Regions from separate parts of the Sphingomonas sp. Leaf30 genome, predicted to be linked through region 3. Evidence: predicted binding sites of a transcription regulator. Region 3 holds the regulator's gene; each other region holds the start of a gene.
What was found. Region 3 encodes LexA, which represses DNA repair genes until DNA is damaged. Its sites were predicted from a motif close to GTTCCNCNCTTGTTCT; they were not measured.

Region 1 (4,210 bases), 1.1 Mb from region 3:
CGCTGCGGCCAAGATCGAAACCCAGCTCCGACGCTATATGCGCCGCCTGAAGGATCGCCATGCCGGTGAAGCCGTGGCGATCGCGGAAAGCAACGGCTATGACAATGCAAGCTATACGCTGTTTCAGGAGCAGGTCACCGAGGACGATGCCCCCGATGCACCGCTGATCATTGCCGAGACGCGCGTCGACATCCCCGAGGCCAGCGTATCCGACGCGGTGATGATGCTGGATCTTCGCAATACAGCCGCACTATTGTTCATGAATGCGGGTACTGGCGCGCATAACATGGTCTACCGCCGCGGTGACGGCACGATCGGCTGGGTCGAACCGCAACGCTCCGCATCCGCCGCACCATAATAGAGCGCGCGAGCCGCAACAGCTGTTGTGACGCTGCGCTTTACGCCCCCGTGCAAACCGTTAAGGCGGGGCGTGCGGGGGCGCTTTGAGACATGAACAGCATGAATGACTTCAGTGATATGCTGCGTCCGGACGCGGTCCTGACCGGCATGGTCGCAGCAAACAAAAAGGTTGTGCTTCACCATGTCGCCACGCTTGCTGCCGACATTGTCGAAGGCGACGCAAAAACTATCGCGGACCGTCTGATTGCCCGCGAAAAGCTGGGTTCGACGGGATTTGGCGGTGGTGTCGCGATTCCCCATGCCAAACTCGACGGACTGACACAGGTCACGGCGGTGTTCGCGCGACTGGCGCAGCCGATCGATTTTCAGGCCGTCGACGATCTGCCTGTCGATCTCGTCTTCATGCTGTTGTCGCCGACCGATGCGGGCGCGGTTCATCTGAAGGCGCTTGCCCGGATATCGCGGCGGCTGCGCGACAAGCTGTTCCTCGACAAGCTGCGCGGTGCGGGTTCGACCGATGCGCTCTATGCCCTGTTTACCGCCGATGCGGTTCGCGATGCCGCCTGAACTGGCCTCCGCCGGCGCCGAGGCGCATTTTCGTGCGCTCGAATCGCTCTACGCCTGTGCGCCGATCAACCGCTTCTTCGAATCCACGCTCGAGATACCGGAGGCCGGCGTCGCGCGGATCCGGTTCACGATCGACGAACGTCATTATCATGCCGGCGGTGCCGCGCACGGGACGAGCTATTTCAAGATGCTCGACGATGCCGCTTTCTATGCCGCAAACAGTCTCGTCACCGATCGCTTTCTCCTGACGACCGCGTTCAACCTGTTGCTGACCCGCCCGTTAAAGGCGGGGCCGGTCATCGCCGAAGGCCGCTGGATCAGCGGGAAGCGCCGCGTGTTCGTCGCCGATGCCCGGCTGATCGACGCCGAGGAGGAGGAGGCAGCGCGGGGCACGGGTACGTTCATGCGCTCACGGATCGCCCTGGCCGGCCTTCCCGGATACCGCGTCTCGCCGCATCCGCTGCCTTGATGGTCCTGCGATGAGTGACCGTCTTCCCAGCGGCGTCCTCGTCAGTGCGCTGCTGCGACGGGTCAACGACGCCGGCGGTTTCGGCGCGGTGCTTGCCAAAGGGGACGCGCAGGGCGGCGCGATCCTCGTGATCGCCATCGACCGCGGTGCCCTGCCCCGCCTGCTTGAGCGCGGGATCGGCGCCGATGGGCGAACGGCACTGATCGACTCGACTCCGCCCGAAGACCTCGACGGCTATTGGCGTCGACGGCGGTCGAGCGATCCAGATCTCTGGGTGATCGAGGTGGATGTCGCAGCGGCGGAACGGTTCGCCGCTGAAACGATCCTGGCCGATTGACTCCAAAGTCCCCCCGATAGAGGGGATATTCAACATTGATTGGCGTTGTGCTGGGACGGGTGCGATCCGGATCAGTTACGCAGTCGGGGGGATGCCTGGACGATCGGCTCGTACGATTGGTTCCGTGGTCCAACCGCATCTGAATAAGTTTGAATGACGATTTTGCAGCGGGCCGCAACGATTGCGGTCATGACCTTCTCTCTTGCCGGCCTGTTCGGCAACAGCGCGCCCAGCCAGGCCACCGGCGTCGATCGCTCGACCGCCAGCCTCACCGCACTCGCAAATCTAAACGCCCTCTCCTCTCAGAATGTTCCGCAGATCGCTCCCGCCGTGACGCCCGTCACCGCCGTCGAGCCCGCTGCACAAACCGCCGTCCAGACGTCGGCCGAAATCGAAGACGAAGAATTCGAAACGCTCGCTCAGGCCGTTGCCGCGCAGGATAGCGCCGCCGCCGACGAAGCGCTCCAGTGCCTTGCCGGCGCCATCTATTTTGAATCCAAGGGCGAGCCGCTCACCGGTCAGCTCGCCGTCGCCGAAGTCATCATCAACCGCGCCAAGTCGGGTCGTTTCCCCGCCGACGTCTGCGACGTCGTTAAGCAGCGCGGCCAGTTCAGCTTTGTCCGCGGCGGTCAGATCCCCGCGATCAACAAAGGCACGTCGTACCGCACCGCCATCGCCGTCGCGAAGGTCGCACTGGCCGATGCGTGGAACAGCCCGGCGGAGAAGGCGCTGTATTTCAACACCGCCGATCGCCGCCCCGCGGGCCGCGTCATCAAGGTCGCCTCGATCGGCAACCACGTCTTCTATCGCTGATCGACAGCCGATCCGGAGAGGGTCCGGGATCATGATCAGGATCCCACCTGCATCGCCAACGCTACAAACAATCCGTGAACGCGCTTGCGTCGTTCGCGGATTGTTCTATTTCTGGCGCATGCTCGACAGCCCCCCGGACTCCTGCATCGACGAACCCGGATCGCCCCTATGTGCCGCCGACGTGGCACGCGGCGTGATCCGGATGTTGTTGCGCCACGACCTGACCGCGATGGCGGAGGTTCCCCTCGACGGGGGGCGTCGCGCCGATCTGATGGCGATCGATGCCCGGGGGCAGATCGTCGTCGTCGAGATCAAGGTGTCGCGCGCGGACCTGGTCGGGGATGGCAAATGGCCTGAGTATCTCGGGCATTGTGATCGCTATTTCTGGGCGGTGCCGGCCGGGTTCGACATGCGGCCGCTGCAGGGGGCGGCGTTTCTGCCCGAACGTACCGGGATAATCGTCGCCGATCGCTATGACGCCGCGATCGTCCGTGAGGCGCATACGACCCCCCTGCCCGCGCATGTCCGCAAGCGCTGCACTTTGGCCTTTGCAAGACGCGCCGCACGCCGCCTGATCGCACAGGTCGATCCCGACGCCGCCGGTCTCGCTTTCTGAGCCCGGCGACGTGGTCGTCAGAATTTCGGCCCCGCGACCGCCTTGCGGGTCTTCTTCGGTGCATCGGCCAACAGCTTGGTCACCACGACGTTGCGACCATCCTGCTTGGCATAATCGCGGGCCGACATGCCGGCGATGATATCCGCCTGATCCGGATCGGCGTTTTCGGTGAGCAGCACGCGGATCATGGCGATGTCGCGGCGCTGAACGGCGCGGATCAACGGCGTTTCCCCTGCCGAATTGGCAAGATTCGGATTGGCGCCGGCGGCGGTCAGGATCGGGATCATATCGGTCTGGCCGAGCGTCACCGCGAGGAGCAGCGGCGTGTTACCCTTGCCGTCGCGCAGATTGGCGTCGGCGCCTTTCTGCAGCAGGAACCGCAGATAGGTCTCGTCGGCACGTTTGATGACGATGTGCAGCGCACCCTCGCCGGTCGAGACGTCGCGCGCATTGACGATGCTGCTGCCCGGACGCCCGAGCATTTCGAGGACCTCGTTGTTCTTCGACTCGCGCACCGCGTTCAGGAATTTATAGCCTTCCGACTGGTTCTGCGCATGCGCGGCACGCGGGGCGACCACAGTGGCGGCGGGAAGCGCGATCACGGCTCCCATCAACAGGGCGCCCATGGTCTTGGCGCCCGTCGTCAGGGCGGGGCACTGGCGGATATACGACATCGATAGATCCTCGGGACGCGGGTGATGTGCGACGCTTGCGCCGCACGGGCTAACAGATCAAGGCTGGCTGTATCATGACCAATCGACGCCCCGCCCTTCTCGCCGCCCTCGCGCTCGCGGCGTGCAGCCCCTCTGCGCCCGATACGAGCGCGGCCCCCGCCACGCCGCCGCTTGCCGGGGCGCGGATCGGCGGGCCGTTCACGCTCGTTGATCAGGACGGGCAACAGGTCAGCGACCGCCTGTTCGCGGGCCAATACCGGATCATGTATTTCGGCTACACCTTCTGTCCCGATGTCTGTCCGACCGACATGCAGACGATCGGCGGCGCGATGAAACTGCTGGAGGCCAGCGACCCGGCGCTCGCGGCGCGGATC
Region 2 (4,210 bases), on a different contig from region 3:
GTCGAGGACCCAGTCGGCGGTCTTGATGACGTCGAGATTATGCTCGATCACGACGACGGTGTTGCCCTGCTCGACGAGCGCGTGGAGGACTTCGAGGAGTTTGCGGACGTCCTCGAAATGCAGGCCGGTGGTGGGCTCGTCGAGGATGTACAGCGTGTTGCCGGTCGCGCGGCGCGAGAGTTCCTTGGCGAGCTTGACGCGCTGCGCCTCGCCGCCCGAGAGCGTCGTCGCCTGCTGGCCGACCTTGACGTAGCCGAGGCCGACCTCGACGAGCATCGCCATCTTGTCGCGGATCGGGGGGACCGCCTTGAAGAACTCGGCGGCATCCTCGACGGTCATGTCGAGCACGTCGGCGATGCTGTGGCCCTTGAACTTCACCTCGAGCGTCTCGCGATTGTAGCGCGCGCCGTGGCAGACGTCGCACTGCACATAGACGTCGGGGAGGAAGTGCATCTCGATCTTGAGCACGCCGTCGCCCTGGCACGCCTCGCAGCGGCCGCCCTTGACGTTGAAGCTGAACCGGCCGGGCTTGTAGCCGCGCGCCTGGGCTTCGGGGAGGCCGGCGAACCAGTCGCGGATCTGCGTGAAGCTGCCGGTGTAGGTGGCGGGGTTGCTGCGCGGGGTGCGGCCGATCGGCGACTGGTCGATGTCGATGACCTTGTCGAGATATTGCAGGCCGGTGATCTTGTCGTGCTTGCCCTGGACGATGCGCGCGCCGTTCAGCTCGCGCGCGGCGGCGGCGTAGAGCGTGTCGATCGTGAAGCTCGACTTGCCCGACCCCGAGACGCCGGTGACGCAGGTGAAGGTGCCGAGCGGGATGCTCGCGGTGACGCCCGTCAGGTTGTTCGCGGTGGCGTTGTGGACGGTGAGCTTCTTGCCGTTGCCCTTGCGCCGCGTGGCGGGGACAGGGACTTCGCGCGTGCCGTTGAGATAATCCGCGGTTATGCTGCCCTTCGACTTCAGGATCTGTTTCAGCGTGCCCTGCGCGACGACCTGGCCGCCGCGGACGCCCGCGCCGGGGCCCATGTCGATGATATAGTCGGCGGTGCGGATCGCGTCCTCGTCATGCTCGACGACGAGCACGGTGTTGCCGAGATCGCGCAGGCGGCGCAGCGTCTTGAGGAGCATGTCGTTGTCGCGCTGGTGCAGGCCGATGCTGGGCTCGTCAAGGACGTAGAGCACGCCCGACAGGCCGCTGCCGATCTGCGACGCGAGGCGGATGCGCTGGCTCTCGCCGCCGCTTAGGGTTCCCGAGGTGCGGTCGAGGTTGAGATAGTCCAGGCCGACATTGTTGAGGAAGCCGAGGCGCTCGACGATTTCCTTCAGGATGCGCTCGGCGATCGCGTTCTGCTGGTCGCCGAGATGCTGCGGCATGTCGGTGAAGAACTGGAGCGCGTCGACGACCGAGAGGTGCGTGGCGTAGCTGATGTCCTTCATCGCGATCTTGACCGCGAGCGCCTCGGGTTTCAGGCGCGCGCCGGCGCAGACCTCGCACGGGGCGGCGGACTGGTATTTGTTCAGCTCCTCGCGCATCCACGCGCTCTCGGTCTGGAGCAGGCGGCGGTTGAGGTTGCCGATGACGCCCTCGAACGGCTTGGAGACGTCGTATTTCTTCTTGCCGTCGATGAAGGTGAGCGTGACGGGCTTGCCCTTCGAGCCGTGCAGGATGACGCGCTGGACCTCCTCGGGGAGCTCGCCCCAGGGGGTCTCGATGTCGAACTTGTATTCGCGCGCGAGGCTGCCGAGGACCTGCATGTAATAGGGCGAGGGCGGGTTGGATTTCGCCCAGGGGACGACCGCGCCCTTCTTGATGCTGAGCATGTGGTTGGGGACGACGAGGTCTTCGTCGAACAGCAGCTTCTCGCCGAGGCCGTCGCAGGCCGGGCACGCGCCTTGCGGGGCGTTGAACGAGAACAGGCGCGGCTCGATCTCGGAGATGGTGAAGCCGCTGACCGGGCAGGCGAACTTCTCGCTGAAGACGATGCGGCCGTCGGGGGCGTTGCTGCCGAGGATTTCGGACTTCGGCGTGTGCGGCTCGACCGGGTCGGCGGGGTCGACATAGGCGAGGCCCTCGGCGAGTTTCAGCGCGGTTTCGAACGATTCCGCGAGACGCGTCGATATCTCGCCGCCGACGACGAGGCGGTCGACGACGACCTCGATGTCGTGCTTGTACTTCTTGTCGAGCGCGGGCGCCTCGTCGATGTCGTGGATCGTGCCGTCGATGCGGACGCGGGTGAAGCCCGCCTTCTGCCACTCGGCGAGCTCCTTGCGATACTCGCCCTTGCGGCCGCGGACGACGGGGGCGAGCAGGTACAGCCGCGTGCCCTCGGGGAGCGCCATGACGCGGTCGACCATCTGGCTGACGGTCTGCGCGGCGATCGGCTCACCGGTCGCGGGGGAATAGGGGATGCCGACGCGCGCCCAGAGCAGGCGCATGTAATCGTAGATCTCGGTGACGGTCGCGACGGTCGAGCGCGGATTGCGGCTCGTCGTCTTCTGCTCGATCGAGATGGCGGGCGAGAGGCCCTCGATATGGTCGACATCGGGCTTCTGCATCAGTTCAAGGAACTGGCGGGCATAGGCGGACAGGCTCTCGACGTAGCGGCGCTGACCCTCGGCATAGATGGTGTCGAAGGCGAGGCTCGACTTGCCCGAGCCGGACAGCCCGGTGATCACCGTCAGCGTGTCGCGGGGGATGTCGATATCGACGTCCTTGAGATTGTGTTCACGCGCGCCGCGTACGGAAATCTTGGTCAGCATAGGAGAGTCTGTTCCACATTTGTTCGGACGCGACAAGCCCGGGAGGGTGCCGGGCGGGTGCTCGCAAAGATGGGTAACGCCGAACCATTGTCCAAGGTGCCGACGATAGTTACATAGTGTATTGTTAGTACAATACAGTGCTGGAGACCGAGATGGGCAAGAAGAAGGAGCGTCGCGAACGCGAGGCGCGCGAGCGCGAGGCCGAGATGGGCGCGACGAAAGGCGAGGGTTTCGAGGCGCGCTGGTCCGCCAAGGCGGGCAAGCATGGCGGCGCGGCGCCGTTCGCGGGGATCGCGGCGGCGCTGACGCGGCAGATGGGGACGCCCGCGGGACGCCAGGTGATCGCGGCCGGGCTGATGATGGCGGCGACCGCGATCACGGCGAAGGATATGCGAGGCGCGACGCCGCCGCCTGCACCGCCCGAGCCACCGAAGCCGCCCAAGCCGCCAGAACCCTCGGCCGAGGCTTCGACGGAGGCTCCGGGTGCGGCGGCGGCGGGCAGCGGGCCGTTCGCGGGCGAGACGCCGGAACCGCCCAAGAGCGACGCTGCTGCGCTGCCGCCTGAATTCGCCAAGGTGATCGACTCGTTCGCATCGGGCCTGGAGCGGTTCGCGGCGAACTTCGCCAAGCCGCCAAAGGGCTGACCCGCTTGATCCTCCCCCGCAAGGGGGAGGATGCTACGCTCAGCGCGGCGTCGCGGGCGTCGCAGGCGGCACCGGGACCAGTTCGTAGAGATCGAGGATCGCGCCCTGCCCCGCGCGCGTCATCACGAGGCGCCAGCGCAGCGGGCCGACGCGTTCGACGACGCCCGCGACGTCGCGCGAGGGGTTGGTGCCATAGGGCGGCGCGACCTGCGCGGGCGTGGTGCGGACGGTGCCGAGGAACACCTGCCGCCGGTCGGTGTCGGGGTGCAGCCAGCCACCGGGCAGCGTCGTGCCGGTCTGCTTGGTGAAGGAGAGCCCCGCGCCGTCGCCGTCGACATAGCAGAAATCGGGTGCGAAGCTCGCATAGCCCGCTCGCCCGCCGAGCCGGACCAGCCGGCAGCGATAGGAGCCGGGCGACAGCGCGGGCAGATCGAGCGCAGCGGCGGGATCGAGCAGCGCACCCTCGGCCGCGATCCGGCCCGCGAGGCGTCTGGGCACCGCAGCGCGTGCGCGCGTCCAGCTGTCGCCGAGTGCCGCGAGCCGGGCGCGGTCGTCGGGCGTCGCGATCGTCGTCCAGTTTGGGGCGGCCGGTGCGGGGTCCGCCGCCACGGCCGGGGCCTTGCCCGCGCTGCCACCCCGGGGTTGCGTCGCGCAGCCGGCGAGACAGGCCGTTCCTACCGCCAGGATCATCAACGCACGCACGGGCAGGCTCCTTGCACGGCCGGTCGCGACGATGGCGTCGCCGCGGCGTGGAGACGAGTGGCTATGCCGGGCTGGTAAACGGATTGCTAACAACTGCACTAATC
Region 3 (4,210 bases):
CGAATCGCTCGCCGGGCCGAGCTTCCAATTGTCGTTCGCCGCGATCACCGCGATCATCGCGCTGCACGAGCATCCCGTCGTCCGTGCCACGTTCACGCCGCATGACGAGGGCCGCAGCAGACGCCTGTTGCGCGGCGCCGCGTCGCTGCTGCTGACCGGGCTCGTTGTCGAGGCGGCGCTGATGCCGATCGCGGTTTATCATTTCCACAAGGCCGGGCTGTACGGCGCGGTCGCCAATATCGTCGCGATCCCGCTGACCACGTTTGTCGTGATGCCGTTCGAGGCGCTGGCGCTGCTGCTCGACACGATCGGGATTGGCGCGCCCGCCTGGTGGCTGGTCCAGCATGCGCTCGACGCGCTGCTGTGGCTCGCGCGCGGCGTGGCGCATGCACCGGGCGCGGTCCGCGCGCTGCCGGCGGTGCCCGACGGGGCGTTTGCGCTGATGGTCGTTGGCGGGGTGTGGATCGCGCTGTGGCGGACGCGGTGGCGACGGATCGGAATGCTGCCCTTGGCGATTGGCGCGATCTGGGCGCTGACGACGCCGTCACCCGATATACTGGTCACGGGCGATGGTCGCCATGTCGCGGTCCGGACCGCCGCCGGGCTCGCGCTGCTTCGCGATCGGGCGGGGGATTATGTCCGCGATACACTGGCGGAGAATGGCGGGGTCGATGGTGAGCCGCTGCTGCTCGCGGATCAGCCCGACGCGCGGTGCAGCCGCGACCTGTGCCTGACCGATGTCGTCGCGCGGGGGCGGGCGTGGCGTGTGCTGGCAACGCGGAGCGTTTACCGGGTGCCGATCGCGGAGATGGTTGCCGCCTGCCGGCGCGCGGACATCGTCATCAGCGAGCGCGGGCTGCCGCGTGGTTGTACGCCGCGATGGCTGAAGCTCGATCGATCGGTGCTTGAGCGGACCGGGGGGATCGCGTTGACGCTGACCACGGGGCGGATGGTGACGGTGCTCAATCCGGGGGACCGGCACCCGTGGCGCGATCCACCGACGCTGGCGCGGTCAACGCGACGGTTTGGGGCGGCGGGCGATCAGCGCGGAGTGGCCGGGGGTGTGGCGCTGGTTCGGTTACGGTCGCTGGGCCGGGGGTGGTCGGAGCGATAGGCTGCGAATAGGTATGTCGGGTTGCGATCCTGCGCGGCTGGGGCCCCGACTGGCGCTCGCGCGATTCAAAAACCGGACGTTGATGCTTGGGGCCGCTGGTAAGCGCGTCGGATCGACATTTCCGTCGGTCCGCATTTCTGCTGAGACGTTTGCCGAGCCGACCTTCATCTGGTCTGCGGTTAGAGCCCAAAGTCATGGAGGGTGGCGTGCCGGGCTCTAGATCCTGACTTTCGTCAGGATGACGGAGGAGGTGGGACTGGGCCTGCTGGTTTAATGCGCGTGCCGCTTTTCTCCACCGTTGCTTTTGTCCGGAGTCTCGGGACGGGGGCGAAGGTGATGTCAGGTTGCCCCGGCTCATGCCAAACAAGGGGTGCCAAGCGCGCCAACCTTGCGGCTCTGTTTACGGGGCGTAGATCGAGGCGGTGCCGACATTTGACGTTCACCGAACGCCACGCCAGCCGGTTGCGCGGCGGTGATGACCGCCAGCGCTCCCCGGCATTCGTCAGTCGTAGCGGCGCAGGATACCCGACAGCTTGCCCTGAACCCGGACCTGAGCAGGCGCATAACGCTGGGGGTCATAGGCGCGGTTGGCCGGGTCGAGCCGAACCATTGCGCCCTCGCGGCGAAAATATTTCAGCGTCGCTTCGCTGTCCTCGATCAGCGCGACGACGATTTCGCCGTCGCGTGCGATCTCGGTGCGGCGGATCAGCGCGTAATCGCCATCGAGGATGCCGGCTTCGACCATCGAGTCCCCCGAAACCTCCAGCGCATAATGCTCGCCAGTGCCAAGCAAAGCGGCCGGGACAGCAAGCATCGAACTGCCTTCAAAGGCTTCGATCGGGACGCCGGCGGCGATCCGGCCGTGCAGCGGGATCTCGACGACGTCGTTCGCCGCGATGCGGGCGGGCGACGCGGGCGTGGCGCTGACCGTGTCCGGCGCAGATACTGTGTCGGCCGATGCCGCCGCCTTCGGCCCCGACTTCACCGCAGTCTGTGCGATTGCAGCCTCGGGACGCTCGGGCATCCTCAGCACTTCGAGCGCGCGCGCCCGGTTGGGCAGGCGCCGGATGAAGTTGCGCTCCTCAAGCGCGCTGATCAGACGGTGCACGCCCGATTTCGATTTCAGGTCGAGCGCGTCCTTCATCTCCTCGAACGAGGGCGACACGCCCGTCTCGGCGAGGCGGTCATTGATGAAGCAGACAAGCTCGTGCTGCTTGCGCGTGAGCATAACGGTTCTCCGTCCGGAACAGACGAGGAACTTCTATGGAACACTTGCAGCTTCGTCAAGCGGTGACGTCACGCGATGACGAGGATTTCCGCCGAGTCGCCCGCCCTTGCCGCCGGCGCGTCGCCGTCGCGGACGATCAGGCAGGACGAGCGAGCGAGCGTCAGCAGCATCGAGCTGTCCTGGATGGTCGAGGCATAGGCGCGGCCGTCGCGCAGTTCGGCGCGCATATAGTCGGTCCGCGACTGGTTGGGCGGAAGATCCTCGCCGAGCAGCGCGTGCGTCGTCTGCGGCAGGGGATCGCGCGCGCCGAGCATGTGCGCGACCACGGGGCGGACGAAGAGGATGGCGGTGACGAAGGCGGAGACGGGATTGCCCGGCAGGCCGAGCAGCATCGTCCGGCCAAGCGTGCCCGCCATCATCGGCTTGCCCGGGCGCAGCGCGATCCGCCAGAAGTCGATGCCGCCGCCCGCTCCCTCGATCGCGGGGCGGACGAGGTCGTGATCACCGACCGACGCGCCCCCGGTGGTCACAAGCAGATCGGCATCGACCCCGGCAAAGGCGTCACGCAGCGTGTCGAGCCGGTCGGGGAGGATTCCGAGATCGATAATGTCGACGGGCAGGTCGGCGAGCATCGCGGCGAGCATGATGCCGTTCGATTCCGGCAGCGGGACGGGATCGCTGGTCGAGCCGGGAGGGACGAGCTCGTCGCCCGTCGCGGCGACCGCGACGCGCAGCCGGCGGCCGACCGACAAGGCGCCGTGCCCGCCGGTCGCAGCGACTGCGATGCGGGCGGGCGTCAGCCGGTCGCCGGCCGCGATCAGCCGCGTGCCGGTCGCGAAGTCGAGCCCCTTGCGGCGCGTGTTGCGGCCTTCAAAGGCGGGGCCTTCGCCGTCGAGCATCAGCCGGTCGCCGTCGCGTGCGGCTTCCTCCTGGACGAGCACCGTGTCGGCGCCCGCCGGCATCGCCGCGCCGGTGAAGATGCGCGTCGCCTGTCCCGCGCCGACTGAACCGGTGAAGGGGCGGCCGGCCGCGCTCTCGCCGATGACCGTCCACGGCCCGGGCAGATCTGCGTAGCGGATCGCGTAGCCGTCCATCGCCGAGAGGTCGGTCGCAGGCTGGGTGCGGCGGGCGAGAATGTCCTCCGCCGCCCAGCGACCCATCGCCGATCGCAGCGGCACGGTTTCGGCCGGCACGCGCGATGCCATGGCGAAGAGGCGGGACTGGGCTTCGGCGACGGGGACGAGAGGGCGCATGCGGGCTCCGTTCAGCGGGGCGATGAAGGTCTGCGCTGCTCGCACGAATGCCGCGGGGCGGAAAGCGGGCAACGCCGCGACCGGCAGGACGCCGGTCGGTTACGCGATCAACGTACGAGGTACGGCAGACGTTGCGGTGAGATGGGACGACATGCCCTGCGTTACGTCGCACGCAAATCCTGTCGTCAGCGCAGGCAAAACGCGCTAGCCCTGTGGCGCAGGTCCGACGCAAGCCGGATCCGCACAGATCGCGTCGGTGCCCCTCGGGGCTTGAAAGGGAATGCGGTGCGGGGTTCGCCCCAAGACCGCGGCTGTCCCTGCAACTGTAAGCGGCGAGCGACACGCACGCGCCCCCTGCGACGGGGGCAGCCACTGGGCCGATGGCCTGGGAAGGTGTGCGTCGAGCCTTGACCCGCGAGCCAGGAGACCTGCCGGCGTCTGGTCGCTCTTGTCCCGGCCCAGGGGGTGGCCGAGGCACGGTGAACGCCGTCTGAGCGACGACCATGCGGCGGGGGCCGCATCGGCGACGCATGCCGGCCGCTCAGGGCGTCCGGTCGGCGCGCGTCCCGGTCGTTCGCGGCAGGCCCCCGTCCTCGTCGGACGCCGGGGATGTGC

Region 1: ASE89_RS00955 (MmcB family DNA repair protein) is a predicted target of LexA. The motif match lies at 2,638-2,653, and genes of this name have one in related genera.
Region 2: uvrA (excinuclease ABC subunit UvrA) is a predicted target of LexA. The motif match lies at 2,771-2,786, and genes of this name have one in related genera.

The regions. Positions count from the first base shown of each region.
Region 1 is NZ_LMKZ01000001.1:204,099-208,308, forward strand. It holds gene hpf (ribosome hibernation-promoting factor, HPF/YfiA family) at 1-358, shown strand, start outside; gene ASE89_RS00935 (PTS sugar transporter subunit IIA) at 460-927, shown strand; gene ASE89_RS00940 (PaaI family thioesterase) at 917-1,396, shown strand; gene ASE89_RS00945 (DUF1491 family protein) at 1,407-1,733, shown strand; gene ASE89_RS00950 (cell wall hydrolase) at 1,887-2,546, shown strand; gene ASE89_RS00955 (MmcB family DNA repair protein) at 2,665-3,162, shown strand; gene ASE89_RS00960 (ankyrin repeat domain-containing protein) at 3,180-3,836, opposite strand; gene ASE89_RS00965 (SCO family protein) at 3,911-4,210, shown strand, end outside.
Region 2 is NZ_LMKZ01000018.1:565,440-569,649, reverse strand. It holds gene uvrA (excinuclease ABC subunit UvrA) at 1-2,760, opposite strand, end outside; gene ASE89_RS16320 (hypothetical protein) at 2,898-3,404, shown strand; gene ASE89_RS16315 (DUF4893 domain-containing protein) at 3,444-4,106, opposite strand.
Region 3 is NZ_LMKZ01000001.1:1,264,193-1,268,402, forward strand. It holds gene ASE89_RS05870 (ComEC/Rec2 family competence protein) at 1-1,114, shown strand, start outside; gene lexA (transcriptional repressor LexA) at 1,617-2,342, opposite strand; gene ASE89_RS05880 (molybdopterin molybdotransferase MoeA) at 2,411-3,595, opposite strand; cobalamin riboswitch at 3,833-4,045, shown strand.